2 regions of the Streptacidiphilus alkalitolerans genome follow, and region 2 is predicted to be linked to the other one. Evidence: riboswitches for the same ligand, from Rfam matches in the RefSeq annotation. Region 2 holds a riboswitch; the other holds the start of a gene.

What was found. Region 2 has a riboswitch for glycine ahead of gcvT (glycine cleavage system aminomethyltransferase GcvT). Riboswitches for the same ligand answer to the same signal wherever they lie in the genome.
Region 1: another riboswitch for glycine. It lies ahead of gcvP (aminomethyl-transferring glycine dehydrogenase); the one in region 2 lies ahead of gcvT (glycine cleavage system aminomethyltransferase GcvT).

Annotation. Positions count from the first base shown of each region.
Region 1 is NZ_JBHEZX010000007.1:10,794-16,617, reverse strand. It holds gene ACEZDG_RS17340 (hypothetical protein) at 1-334, shown strand, start outside; gene ACEZDG_RS17335 (DUF5999 family protein) at 585-776, shown strand; gene gcvP (aminomethyl-transferring glycine dehydrogenase) at 863-3,730, opposite strand; glycine riboswitch at 3,784-3,883, opposite strand; glycine riboswitch at 3,884-3,975, opposite strand; gene ACEZDG_RS17325 (PRC and DUF2382 domain-containing protein) at 4,128-5,411, shown strand; gene ACEZDG_RS17320 (DNA polymerase IV) at 5,527-5,824, opposite strand, start outside.
Region 2 is NZ_JBHEZX010000010.1:257,266-263,089, reverse strand. It holds gene ACEZDG_RS23505 (enhanced serine sensitivity protein SseB C-terminal domain-containing protein) at 1-739, opposite strand, end outside; gene ACEZDG_RS23500 (enhanced serine sensitivity protein SseB) at 795-1,607, opposite strand; glycine riboswitch at 1,776-1,915, shown strand; gene gcvT (glycine cleavage system aminomethyltransferase GcvT) at 2,111-3,232, shown strand; gene gcvH (glycine cleavage system protein GcvH) at 3,326-3,703, shown strand; gene glyA (serine hydroxymethyltransferase) at 3,791-5,059, shown strand; gene ACEZDG_RS23480 (L-serine ammonia-lyase) at 5,221-5,824, shown strand, end outside.

The DNA of each region.
Region 1 (5,824 bases), on a different contig from region 2:
CGCCGCCGACACCCGGGAGACCGCGGAGGGCCAGACCTTCTCGCACTTCGCCGAGGGGCCCTACCCGCTGGCCACGCTGCGTGCGCTGCAGCAGGCCAAGCAGCACACCGCGGGGTCACCCACCGTGTACCTGCCGCGACTGCTTTCGGTCCCGGGGCACTACATGACCGCGCTCTGGCTGCACCCCGTGCTCGACCCGTCACACAGCGCCGACCTGCTGATTCCGCTGGCCCCCGCGCCGCTCGGGATCACCTCGCACCTTCCGCACGACGCGGACGAGCTGCTGTCGCTGCTCCCGCTCGGTGACGGACAGTTGCTGACTGCTACTCACTGAGCGGCATCACCCGAAGTGACCATGCCGGGCATGGTCACTTCGTCATGCCCTGACAGAAAGGTGGGGCCCGAACGGGTGGTCTGTACAAGAGAGTGGTGACGCATGTCACCAAACTGCTGCGGAAGCGTCCCCATCGGTCGACACTGGGAACCAGCGCGGGCGGCCTCTGCCTCTACCCCAGAAGCAGGCGGTTCACACCTCCGAGGCGGACCGCGCGGTGATCTGCAACTCTGAATCGAGGGTACGAGCTATGTGCCAGCACCGTCCTGAGTGCCCGTCGGCCGACTCCACCGACCGCGAAGCCGCTGTCGTCGTGGCGAGCCACCCCGAACAGGGCTGGAGCCTGCTCTGCAACGGCATCCTGCTGTTCGAGGACACCGGAGAGATCCTCCCCGACGGTCGGGTGATCGCCCCGAACCGCACCCTGGTCCACGCGGCCTGAGCAACGGCCACCCCAGCGGAGGGGCCGCCACCGAACGCTCCGGTGGCGGCCCCTTCTCCTTGTGCCGAACAGCTTGTGCGGAACAACTACGCGTCGTAGTCCGACAGCGGCGGGCAGGAGCAGACCAGGTTGCGGTCGCCGTAGGCCCCGTCGATCCGGCGCACCGGCGGCCAGTACTTCTCCGCCGGGTTCACCCCGGCCGGGAACACCGCCTCGGCCCGGCTGTACGGGTGCTCCCACTCCCCGGCCAGCAGCGCGGCCGTGTGCGGGGCGTTGCTCAGCGGGTTGTCGGCGGCCGGCCACTCGCCCGCGCCGACCCGGTCGATCTCGCCGCGGATGGCGATCATCGCCTCGCAGAAGCGGTCGATCTCGCCCAGGTCCTCGCTCTCGGTGGGCTCGATCATCAGCGTGCCGGCCACCGGGAACGACATGGTCGGCGCGTGGAAGCCGTAGTCGATCAGGCGCTTGGCCACGTCGTCCACGCTGACCCCCGCCGACTTGGCCAGCGGACGCAGGTCGATGATGCACTCGTGCGCGACCAGTCCGGCCGGGCCGGTGTAGAGCACCGGGTAGTACGGCGCGAGCCGCTTGGCGATGTAGTTGGCACTGAGCACCGCGACCTGGGTGGCCCGCTTCAGCCCCTCGCCGCCCATCAGCCGGACGTACGACCAGGAGATCGGCAGGATCGCGGCCGAGCCCCAGGGCGCGGCCGAGATCGGACCGACGCCGGTGGCAGGTCCGGCCGAGGGCTGCAGCGGGTGGTTCGGCAGGTACGGCGCGAGGTGCGCCCGCACCGCGACCGGGCCGACGCCGGGGCCGCCGCCGCCGTGCGGGATGCAGAAGGTCTTGTGCAGGTTCAGGTGCGACACGTCGCCGCCGAACTCGCCCGGCTTGGCCAGGCCGACCATGGCGTTGAGGTTGGCGCCGTCCACGTAGACCTGGCCGCCGGCCGCGTGCACGGTGGCGCAGATGTCGGCGATGTTCTCCTCGAACACACCGTGGGTGGACGGGTAGGTGACCATCAGCACCGACAGCCGGTCCCGGTGCTGCTCGATCTTGGCGTGCAGGTCCTCGATGTCCACGTCGCCGTCGACCAGGGTCTTCACCACCACGACCCGCATCCCGGCCATCACCGCGCTCGCGGCATTGGTGCCGTGCGCGGAGGAGGGGATCAGGCAGACGTCGCGCTCGGCGTCCCCGTTGGCGTGGTGGTAGGCGCGGACCGCGAGCAGCCCGGCCAGCTCGCCCTGCGAACCGGCGTTGGGCTGGAGGCTGACCTTGTCGTAGCCGGTGAGCTCGGCGAGCCGGTCCTCCAGCTCGTGGATCAGGGTCAGGTACCCGGCCGCCTGCTGCTCCGGCGCGAAGGGGTGCATCCCGGCGAACTCCGGCCAGGTGATCGCCTCCATCTCGGTGGTCGCGTTGAGCTTCATGGTGCAGGAGCCGAGCGGGATCATGCCCCGGTCCAGCGCGTAGTCCTTGTCGGCGAGCTTGCGCAGGTAGCGCAGCATCGCGGTCTCGGAGCGGTGTGCGTGGAACACCGGGTGGGCCAGGTAGTCGTCGGCGCGGCGCAGCGGCTCGGGCAGCGCCTCGCCCGCCGCCGCGTCCAGCGCCTCCAGGTCGCCGTGCGGGACGCCGAAGGCGGTCCAGACCGAGGCCAGGTCGGCCCCGGTGGTGGTCTCGTCGCAGGAGATCCCGACCAGGTCGGCGTCGACCAGACGCAGGTTGACGCCGGTCAGCCGGGCCGCGTCGACCACCTCGGCGGCGCGTCCGGGCACCCGTGCGGTCACCGTGTCGAAGAAGGAGCCGTGGACGACCTCCACGCCGCCCGCGCGCAGCCCCTCGGCCAGTACCGAGGCGTAGCGGTGGGTGCGGACGGCGATCGCCCGCAGCCCGTCCGGGCCGTGGTAGACCGCGTACATGGACGCCATCACCGCGAGCAGCACCTGCGCGGTGCAGATGTTGCTGGTGGCCTTCTCCCGGCGGATGTGCTGCTCACGGGTCTGCAGCGCCAGCCGGTAGGCCCGGTTGCCGTCGGCGTCCACCGAGACGCCGACCAGCCGGCCCGGCAGGCTGCGGGCGTACTCGGCGCGGACGGACATGTAGCCGGCGTGCGGTCCGCCGAAGCCCATCGGGACGCCGAAGCGCTGGGTGGTGCCGATCGCGATGTCCGCACCGAGCGAGCCGGGGGACGCGAGCAGGGTCAGCGCCAGCAGGTCGGCGGCGACGGCGACGATCGCGCCCAGGCCGTGCGCCTGCTCGATCACCGGCCCGAGGTCGCGGACCGCGCCGGACGCACCCGGGTACTGCAGCAGCACGCCGAAGACCCCGCGCTCGGCCAGCTCGGCCGGGATGCCCCGGCTGAGGTCGGCGACCACGGTCTCGACGCCGGCCGGCACCGCGCGGGTCTCGATCACCGCGACGGTCTGCGGCAGGGCGTCGGCGTCGATCACGAACACCCCGCCCTTGACCTTGCCGACCCGGCGGGCCAGCGCGACGGCCTCGGCCGCGGCGGTGCCCTCGTCCAGCAGCGAGGCGCCGGAGGTGGGCAGCCCGGTCAGGTCGGAGACCACGGTCTGGAAGTTGATCAGCGCCTCGAGCCGGCCCTGCGAGATCTCCGGCTGGTACGGCGTGTAGGCGGTGTACCAGGAGGAGTTCTCCAGCACATTGCGGAGGATCACCGGCGGGGTGAAGGTCCCGTGGTAGCCGAGCCCGATCATCGGGCGCAGCACCTGGTTGCGTCCGGCCAGCTCGCGCAGCTCGGCCAGCACCTCCGCCTCCGAACGGGCGTCGGGCAGGTCCAGGGCCTCCAGGCTGCGGATCGCGGCCGGGACGGCGGCGGCGGTCAGTTCGTCCAGGCTGCTGTAGCCGACCTGGGCCAGCATCTTCGCCTGGGAGTCGGCGTCGGGGCCGATATGCCGTCGCTCGAAGAGCTCGGAGTCGAAGGGGGAAGTCATGGCGGGGGAGCCTCCTGGTCGGACCCGGGTGGCACAGTGGGCGTGCCGGGACGACCTCCCCCTCTGTCATGGAACCTGAGAGCTTCACCGGCCGGAGCCGGTTTTCACCGTCGGTGAGGATCCGCCTGCACGGAGCCTGCTTTCCAGAGTGACCTCGCGCGCGCGGTACGGATGCCTGAGAGATTCCGGGGAGGAGTTGCTCCTTCGGCGCCGCAGCAGCGCACGGACTCTCCCGCGCACGCTCGACCGGTCACCGCCAAGACTATCAGCGCGTCCCGATCCCCCACTCGAACGGCCCAGCGACACACCCCGCACGGCCCCCGGCGCTCGACAAATCGATCTTTGTGCCTTTTCGTATGAGTTGACCATCTATGCGTCGTGAGGAGTGGATCGAGCCGTGCAGACCGATATCGACCCCAGGGACCTGATCGGCCACAAGGCCGTGGACCGCAACGGCGACAAGATCGGCACGGTGGACGAGGTGTACCTCGACGACGCCACCGGCCGCCCCGAGTGGGCGGCCGTCCGTACCGGGCTGTTCGGCCGCGACGCCTTCGTCCCGCTGACCAGCAGTGAGTTCATCAGCGACGAACTGCGGGTGCCCTTTGAGAAGTCCCAGGTGAAGGACTCCCCCGACTTCGGCGTGGGCCAGCACCTCTCGCCCGAGCAGGAGCTCCAGCTCTACCGCTACTACGGCCTCGACGTCCCGCACGGCGCCGACAGCGGCTCGGGGACGGCGGCGGCTGCCGCCAGGGCGGCCGACCGGAGCAGCTCCCCGGCCGAGACCACCGCCGCCCAGCCGACCGTGGCGGCGCCCGCGGCGGCGACGGTGGCGGGAACGGCGGCGGTGACCTCCGCAGCGGTGGCCACGGGCACCGGCAGCACCCCGATCGCTCCCCCGGCCCCGGCGGCGCCCGCCGCCAAGACCGCCGACACCAGCCGGACCGCGGCCTTCATGGCGCCCGCGACCCAGACCTCCGCGCCGAGCGCGCCGACCGTTGCCCAGGGCGCCCCGGCCGCGGCAGCCGCCGCGGCAACGACCGCGCCGTCGCTGGCCAAGGCCACCCCGCGTCCCGACCCGCTGACCGACCCCCTCAACGACCCGCTCACCGGGCCGCTTCCCGGCACCGCCGCCACCGCGCCCGCGCCGACGCCGAGCCAGGAGCAGCCGATCGGCGACCCCGGCCGGACCGGGGTCCCCGAGCCGATCGAGTTCGTCTGCCGCGAGGAGCGCCTGGACATCTCCACCGAGTGGCGCGTCCTCGGCCGGGCCCGGCTGCGCAAGTACGTGACGGCCGAGCAGGTCGAGCGCCGGGTGCCGGTGATCCGCGAGCGGATCCGGGTCGAGCGGGTCCCGGTCGGCGCGGAGGAGCGCGCCCAGCTGACGGACCAGGCCATCGCCGAGAGCATGGAAGAGGTCACCCTGCACGAGCAGCGGGTGGTGGTCCGCAAGGCGGTCGTGCCGGTGGAGCGGATCCGCCTGGTGACCGAGCGCTTCACCGAGGAGGAGGTCATCAGGGACGAGCTGCACCGGGAGCACATCCAGGTCCAGGACAGCACCCGGCCCACCGGCCCGACCCCGGTCCCCGGCAGCGGCCAGCCGTCCCAGTCGGCCCCCTCGGCCGCGCCGTCCACCCCGCCGTCCCGCCCCGACCTCCCGGGCCACGCCATCGGCGCCTAGGGTCTGTCCGGCCGTGTGCTGGGCGCGCAGTTCCCCGCGCCCCTGGCGGACTGCAACCGGCTCAGTTGCAGACGTTCAGGAGCGCGGGGAACTGCGCGCCCAGCCAGTTACGGCGTCAGGCCCCGCCCCGGGCGCGGGCGATCGTCGGCGGGTCGGCCGGTTCCAACGCCGGGTCGTCCACGGAAAAAGTGCGGACCCGGCCCGGCTCGGCCCAGGGCAGTTCGAAGCGCACGGTCACCCGGCCCACCCCGCTGCCTTGCACCCAGCCGGCCCCGTGCTCGGCGTGCCGGACGTCCTGGCCCGGCCACCACCGCCGCCCGGGCGTGCCACTGCTGCCGGGGTGGAACGCCCGCGGCCCGTCCGGCCCCCCGTACGCCGCCTCCTCGGCCTGGCCGTCCACGGCGACACCGGCG
Region 2 (5,824 bases):
CGCCGCCGGCCACCGGGCGCTCGAAGAAGGGCAGGGCGCGCACCTGGAGCCAGAGCGCCACCGGGTCGAAGGGGTCGGACATCGCGACCGTCGACACCGCCACGCCCTCGGGGACCCCGGACAGGGCGTGCTGCATCATCTGCCGGACCGACTCGACGGCCGGCGGGCTGGAGTCGTACAAATCCAGACCGATCACCAGATACGGGGTGCCCCAGGCGGGTTCGACCCAGGCCCGGCGCAGCGAGCGGACCGCGGGCGTGCCGTGCGCGGCCTGGTTCAGCAGCGCGTAGAACTGGTCCGCGGCGACCTGCGGCTCGCTGATCCGCAGCGGGCCGGCCGGCAGCCGGTCCAGGCCGCCGGCGATCCGGCGCAGATCCGCCCAGGGCAGCCCGACACCGCCGCCGGGCTGGTGCGGGTTGAGCCAGAGGCCCCAGCGCTCGCGGTAGAGCGCGGCGGCGATCTCACGCCCCGAACTGACCTGGTGGGCGCGGCTCCAGCCGCTGGCGGCCAGCTGCTCGGGGGAGGTGACGCAGGGCGCGTAGCCGGCGCCGCCGACCTCCATGTTCCCGTACTGGGCGTCGGGGCGGCCCGGCTCGCCGTGCCAGAGCAGCATCCACACCTGCCCCTCGGCGACCGCGTGGAGCAGGGACTCATAGGTGTCGAAGCGCCCCGGCACGACCTCGCGCAGTACCTGTTCGATGGCGGCCCCGCCGCCCGCGGCACCGCCTGACTCGACCACTGCCACTCTCTCCCCTACCCCCGGCCCTGCTCCGGCCGCTGCTCGAACGGTCAGCCTAGTACCCGGGCAGGTACTCGGACGGGGCGCGCTCGAAGAACGGCGCCACGGACACCAGCATCCAGTCCCCGACCGGATCCTGGGCCGAGTCCAGCAGCACCACGTCCAGGCCCCAGGGCAGCGGCACGGCGCCGAGCGCCCGGCCCAGCGCCTGGACCACGGCGTCCTGGTCCTCCGGCTGCCAGCGGTCCAGCTCGACCCCGACGAACAGCTTCTCGGCGTCGCCCTCGACCTGGGCCAGCGCCCGACGCGCCGTCAGCACCACGTCGGTGCGGGCGAGTTCACCGATCGCGGCGGTGAGGAACTCGACCGGCTCCTCGTACGGCTCGGGCAGCCGCAGGCCGACCCGGGCGCCGGCCGCGGCGACGCGCGCCGCCTCGTGCTCGGCGGCCTCGTTCGCACTGCTGCCGCCATGGCCGCCGCCGCAGAGCTCAGCGACTCCGGCCGCCGGGATCGGGATGCCGACCGCGCCCTCCGGATTCACCACGATGCCGACCCCGAGCGGCATCCCCTGCGCCAGCTCGCGCACCGGGGCCACCGTGAACGGCATGGTCCCGGCGATCCGGCGGAACTGGTCCTCGGAGCTGAACACCGGCACGAAGGGCTGGCCCGCCAGCTCGGTGGTCGGCAGCGCCAGCGTCCCGGCGTCGTGGCCGGCCCCGCCGGGCAGCGGCACCCAGACCTGGCTGCGGCGCAGCACCTCCACCACCCGGGGGGTCGCGCCCGGGTCGCCGACCGCGGCGACCAGGACCCGCTCCAGCTCGTTCGCGGGCCAGCCCTGCGCCTGTGCCGGGATCGTCGGGTACTGCATCTGCCGCTCCCACCGTTCGCTGTGCCGTTCTGCGCCGTTGTTCCGACAGCTGGAAACAGTATCCGGCCGGAGCCGCGGCACGCCCGGGTACGCGGAGACCGCGCCGCCGACTCCACCGCAGGCATGCCATGATGGGCGGCGCCCCACCACAACTGAACACCGGCCGTTACAGCCCGCGCGGGAGAGCCAGGCCGTCCCCTCCGATCGCAACGATTCCGATCGCAACGATCTCGGTTGGGGGACGCAGTCGGCGCCGAAGGAGCAAGCCCTCCCCGGAATCTCTCAGGCACAGCTACCGCACGGGCGAGGCACATCTGGAAAGTGGTCGGCGCGCTCCCCGGAGCGCGTGCCCGGCCCACCAACGGTGCAAGCCGCTCCCCCACCGCCGTCCGCGCCCCGTGCGCCGCGCGCGGGTCCGCGGGGACGTGGTGAAGCTCTCAGGTCGCAGCGACAGAGCGGGAGCCCTGCTGCAGCATGTCCTTGAGAGCTTAGGAGCTGTTCTGATGAGCCTGCGTTCGACCGCCATCGACTCTGTCCATCGCGCCCTCGGCGCGACCATGACCGACTTCGCCGGCTGGGACATGCCGCTGCGCTACGGCAGCGAGCGCGAGGAGCACAACGCCGTCCGCACCAGGGCCGGCCTGTTCGACCTCTCCCACATGGGCGAGATCACCGTCACCGGCCCCGGCGCCGGCGAGCTGCTGGACCACGCGCTGGTCGGCTTCGTCTCGGCGCTGGCCGTGAACAAGGCCCGCTACACCATGATCTGCGCACCGGACGGCGGCATCCTCGACGACCTGATCGTCTACCGCACCGGCGAGACCGAGTTCCTGGTGGTCGCCAACGCCTCCAACGCGCAGCTGGTCCTGGACGAGCTGACCGCCCGCGCGGAGGGCTTCGACGCCGCGGTCAGGGACGACCGGGACGCCTACGCGCTGATCGCGATCCAGGGCCCGGAGGCCACCGCGATCCTGGCCCCGCTCACCGACGCCGACCTGCCCGGGCTGAAGTACTACACCTCGCTGCCGGCCACGGTGGCCGGCCGCCCGGCGCTGCTCGCCCGTACCGGCTACACCGGCGAGGACGGCTTCGAGCTGTTCGTCGCCCCGGGCGACGCGGCGGAGCTGTGGGCCGCGCTGTCCGCCGCCGGCTCGTCCGCCGGGCTGATCCCCTGCGGGCTCTCCTGCCGGGACACCCTGCGGCTGGAAGCCGGGATGCCGCTGTACGGGCATGAGCTGACCACCTCGCTCACCCCCTTCGACGCCGGCCTCGGCCGGGTCGTCCGCTTCGACAAGACGACCAACGGCGGCGACTTCGTCGGCCGCGCGGCGCTGGAGAAGGCCGCCGCCGAGGCGGTGACCAGTCCGCCGCGGGTGCTGGTCGGGCTGGTCTCCGCCGGACGCCGGGTGCCCCGGGCCGAGATGCGGGTGGTCTCGGCCACCGACGGCTCGGTCATCGGTGCGATCACCTCCGGCGCCCCGTCGCCGACCCTCGGCAAGCCGATCGCCATGGCCTATGTGGACGCCGACCACGCCGTCCCCGGCACCACCGTCGCCGTGGACGTCCGCGGCACGCACGAGCCGGTCGAGGTCGTCGCCCTGCCGTTCTACAAGCGCGCCCGCTGAGCTGCCCGCTTCCGGGCTGCTCGCGCTGAGCTGCCCGCTTCCGCAATTCGGTCCGTTTCGCCCCGACCGCCTCTCATCCTGGAGAATCACCCCATGAGCAACCCCCAGCACCTCACATACAGCAAGGAACACGAGTGGCTGACCGCCGTCGAGGACGGCGTGGCGACCGTGGGCATCACCGCCTACGCCGCCGACGCCCTCGGTGACGTGGTCTACGTCCAGCTCCCCGAGGTCGGCCAGACCGTGACCGCGGGCGAGACCTGCGGCGAGCTGGAGTCGACCAAGTCCGTCAGCGACCTCTACTCCCCCGCCACCGGTGAGGTGGTCGAGGCCAACCAGGCCGTGGTGGACGACCCCGCGCTGGTGAACTCCGCGCCCTTCGCCGAGGGCTGGCTGTTCAAGGTCCGCCTGGCCGGGACCCCGGAGGGCCTGCTGACCGCCGACGAGTACGCCGCCCACACCGGCGCCTGACCCCGCCGCCACCGGTCCACCCGACCCCCCTTGCTTGAGACCCCTGCTTGAGGCGCTCCGCGCCGCACCCCTGAGGGAACACACACCATGACGGTTCTGAACCAGTCCCTGCACGCGCTCGACCCCGAGGTCGCCGCGGCCGTGGACGCCGAGCTGCACCGCCAGCAGTCCACCCTGGAGATGATCGCCTCCGAGAACTTCGCCCCGGTCGCGGTGCTGGAGGCGCAGGGCTCGGTGCTCACCAACAAGTACGCCGAGGGCTACCCCGGCCGCCGCTACTACGGCGGCTGCGAGCACGTCGACGTGATCGAGCAGCTGGCGATCGACCGGGTCAAGGCGCTGTTCGGGGCCGAGGCCGCGAACGTCCAGCCGCACTCGGGCGCGTCCGCCAATGCCGCCGCGATGTTCGCGCTGATCAAGCCGGGCGACACCATCCTGGGCCTGGACCTGGCCCACGGCGGCCACCTGACCCACGGCATGAAGATCAACTTCTCCGGCAAGCTCTACAACGTGGCCGCGTACCACGTGGACGCCGAGACCAACCTGGTCGACATGGACGAGGTCGAGCGCCTCGCCAAGGAGCACCAGCCGCAGCTGATCATCGCCGGCTGGTCCGCCTACCCGCGGCAGCTCGACTTCGCCGCCTTCCGGCGGATCGCCGACTCGGTCGGCGCGCTGCTGATGGTGGACATGGCGCACTTCGCCGGCCTGGTCGCGGCCGGTCTGCACCCCAACCCGGTGCCCTACGCCGACGTCGTCACTACCACCACCCACAAGACCCTCGGCGGGCCGCGCGGCGGGGTGATCCTGTCCAAGGCCGAGTGGGCCAAGAAGATCAACTCCGCGGTCTTCCCCGGCCAGCAGGGCGGCCCGCTGGAGCACGTCATCGCCGGCAAGGCGGTGGCCTTCAAGGTCGCCGCGACCGACGAGTTCAAGGACCGCCAGCAGCGGACCCTCGAAGGCGCCAAGATCCTGGCCGAGCGGCTCACCCGGTCGGACCTCACCGAGGCCGGCGTGTCCGTCCTCTCCGGCGGCACCGACGTGCACCTGGTGCTGGTCGACCTGCGCAGCTCCGAGCTGGACGGCCAGCAGGCCGAGGACCGGCTGCACTCGGTCGGCATCACCGTCAACCGCAACGCCGTGCCCTTCGACCCGCGTCCGCCGATGGTCACCTCGGGGCTGCGCATCGGCACCCCGGCGCTGGCCACCCGCGGCTTCGGCGCCGAGGACTTCACCGAGGTCGCCGACATCATCGCGGAGGCGCTGAAGCCCTCGTTCGACGACGCCACCCGGACCGCGCTGACCGAGCGCGTCACCGCGCTCGCCGCCAAGCACCCGCTGTACCCGGAGCTGTAGTACCCGGCCTGCAGCACTCGGAGCCGCAGCCCTCAAAAGGGGCAGACCAGCATATTCCGAATAGTTTGCACGGGGCATCGCGCACACTGGACCAGTGGGCGCGGTGCCCCGCCGCACGTCCCCACTGCTCACCGCACCCTCCACCAGACAAGGGCGTCACCGTGGCCATCAGCGTGTTCGATCTCTTCTCCATCGGCATCGGGCCGTCCAGCTCGCACACCGTCGGCCCGATGCGGGCGGCCCGGATGTTCGCCCGCCGGCTGAAGTCGGAGAGCGTGCTGGCGCAGACCACCGCCGTCCGGGCCGAGCTGTTCGGCTCGCTCGGCGCGACCGGACACGGGCACGGGACGCCCAAGGCGGTGCTGCTCGGCTTGGAGGGCAACTCGCCGCGGACGGTGGACATCCTCCAGGCGGACCTCGACGTGGAGCGGATCAAGGCGGCCAAGCGGCTGCGGCTGCTCGGCGCCCAGGAGATCGACTTCGACCCGGACAGCCAGCTGGTGCTGCACCGCCGCAGGTCGCTGCCGTACCACGCGAACGGGATGACCCTCTGCGCCTACGACGCGGCGGGCGCACCGCTGTTGGAGAAGACCTACTACTCGGTCGGCGGCGGCTTCGTGGTGGACCAGGACGCGCTCGGCGCGGACCGGGTGAAGCCCGACGACACCGTGCTGAAGTACCCCTTCCGCACCGGCGCCGACCTGCTGCGCATGGCCGCCGAGACCGGGCTCTCGGTCTCCTCGCTGATGCTGGAGAACGAGAAGG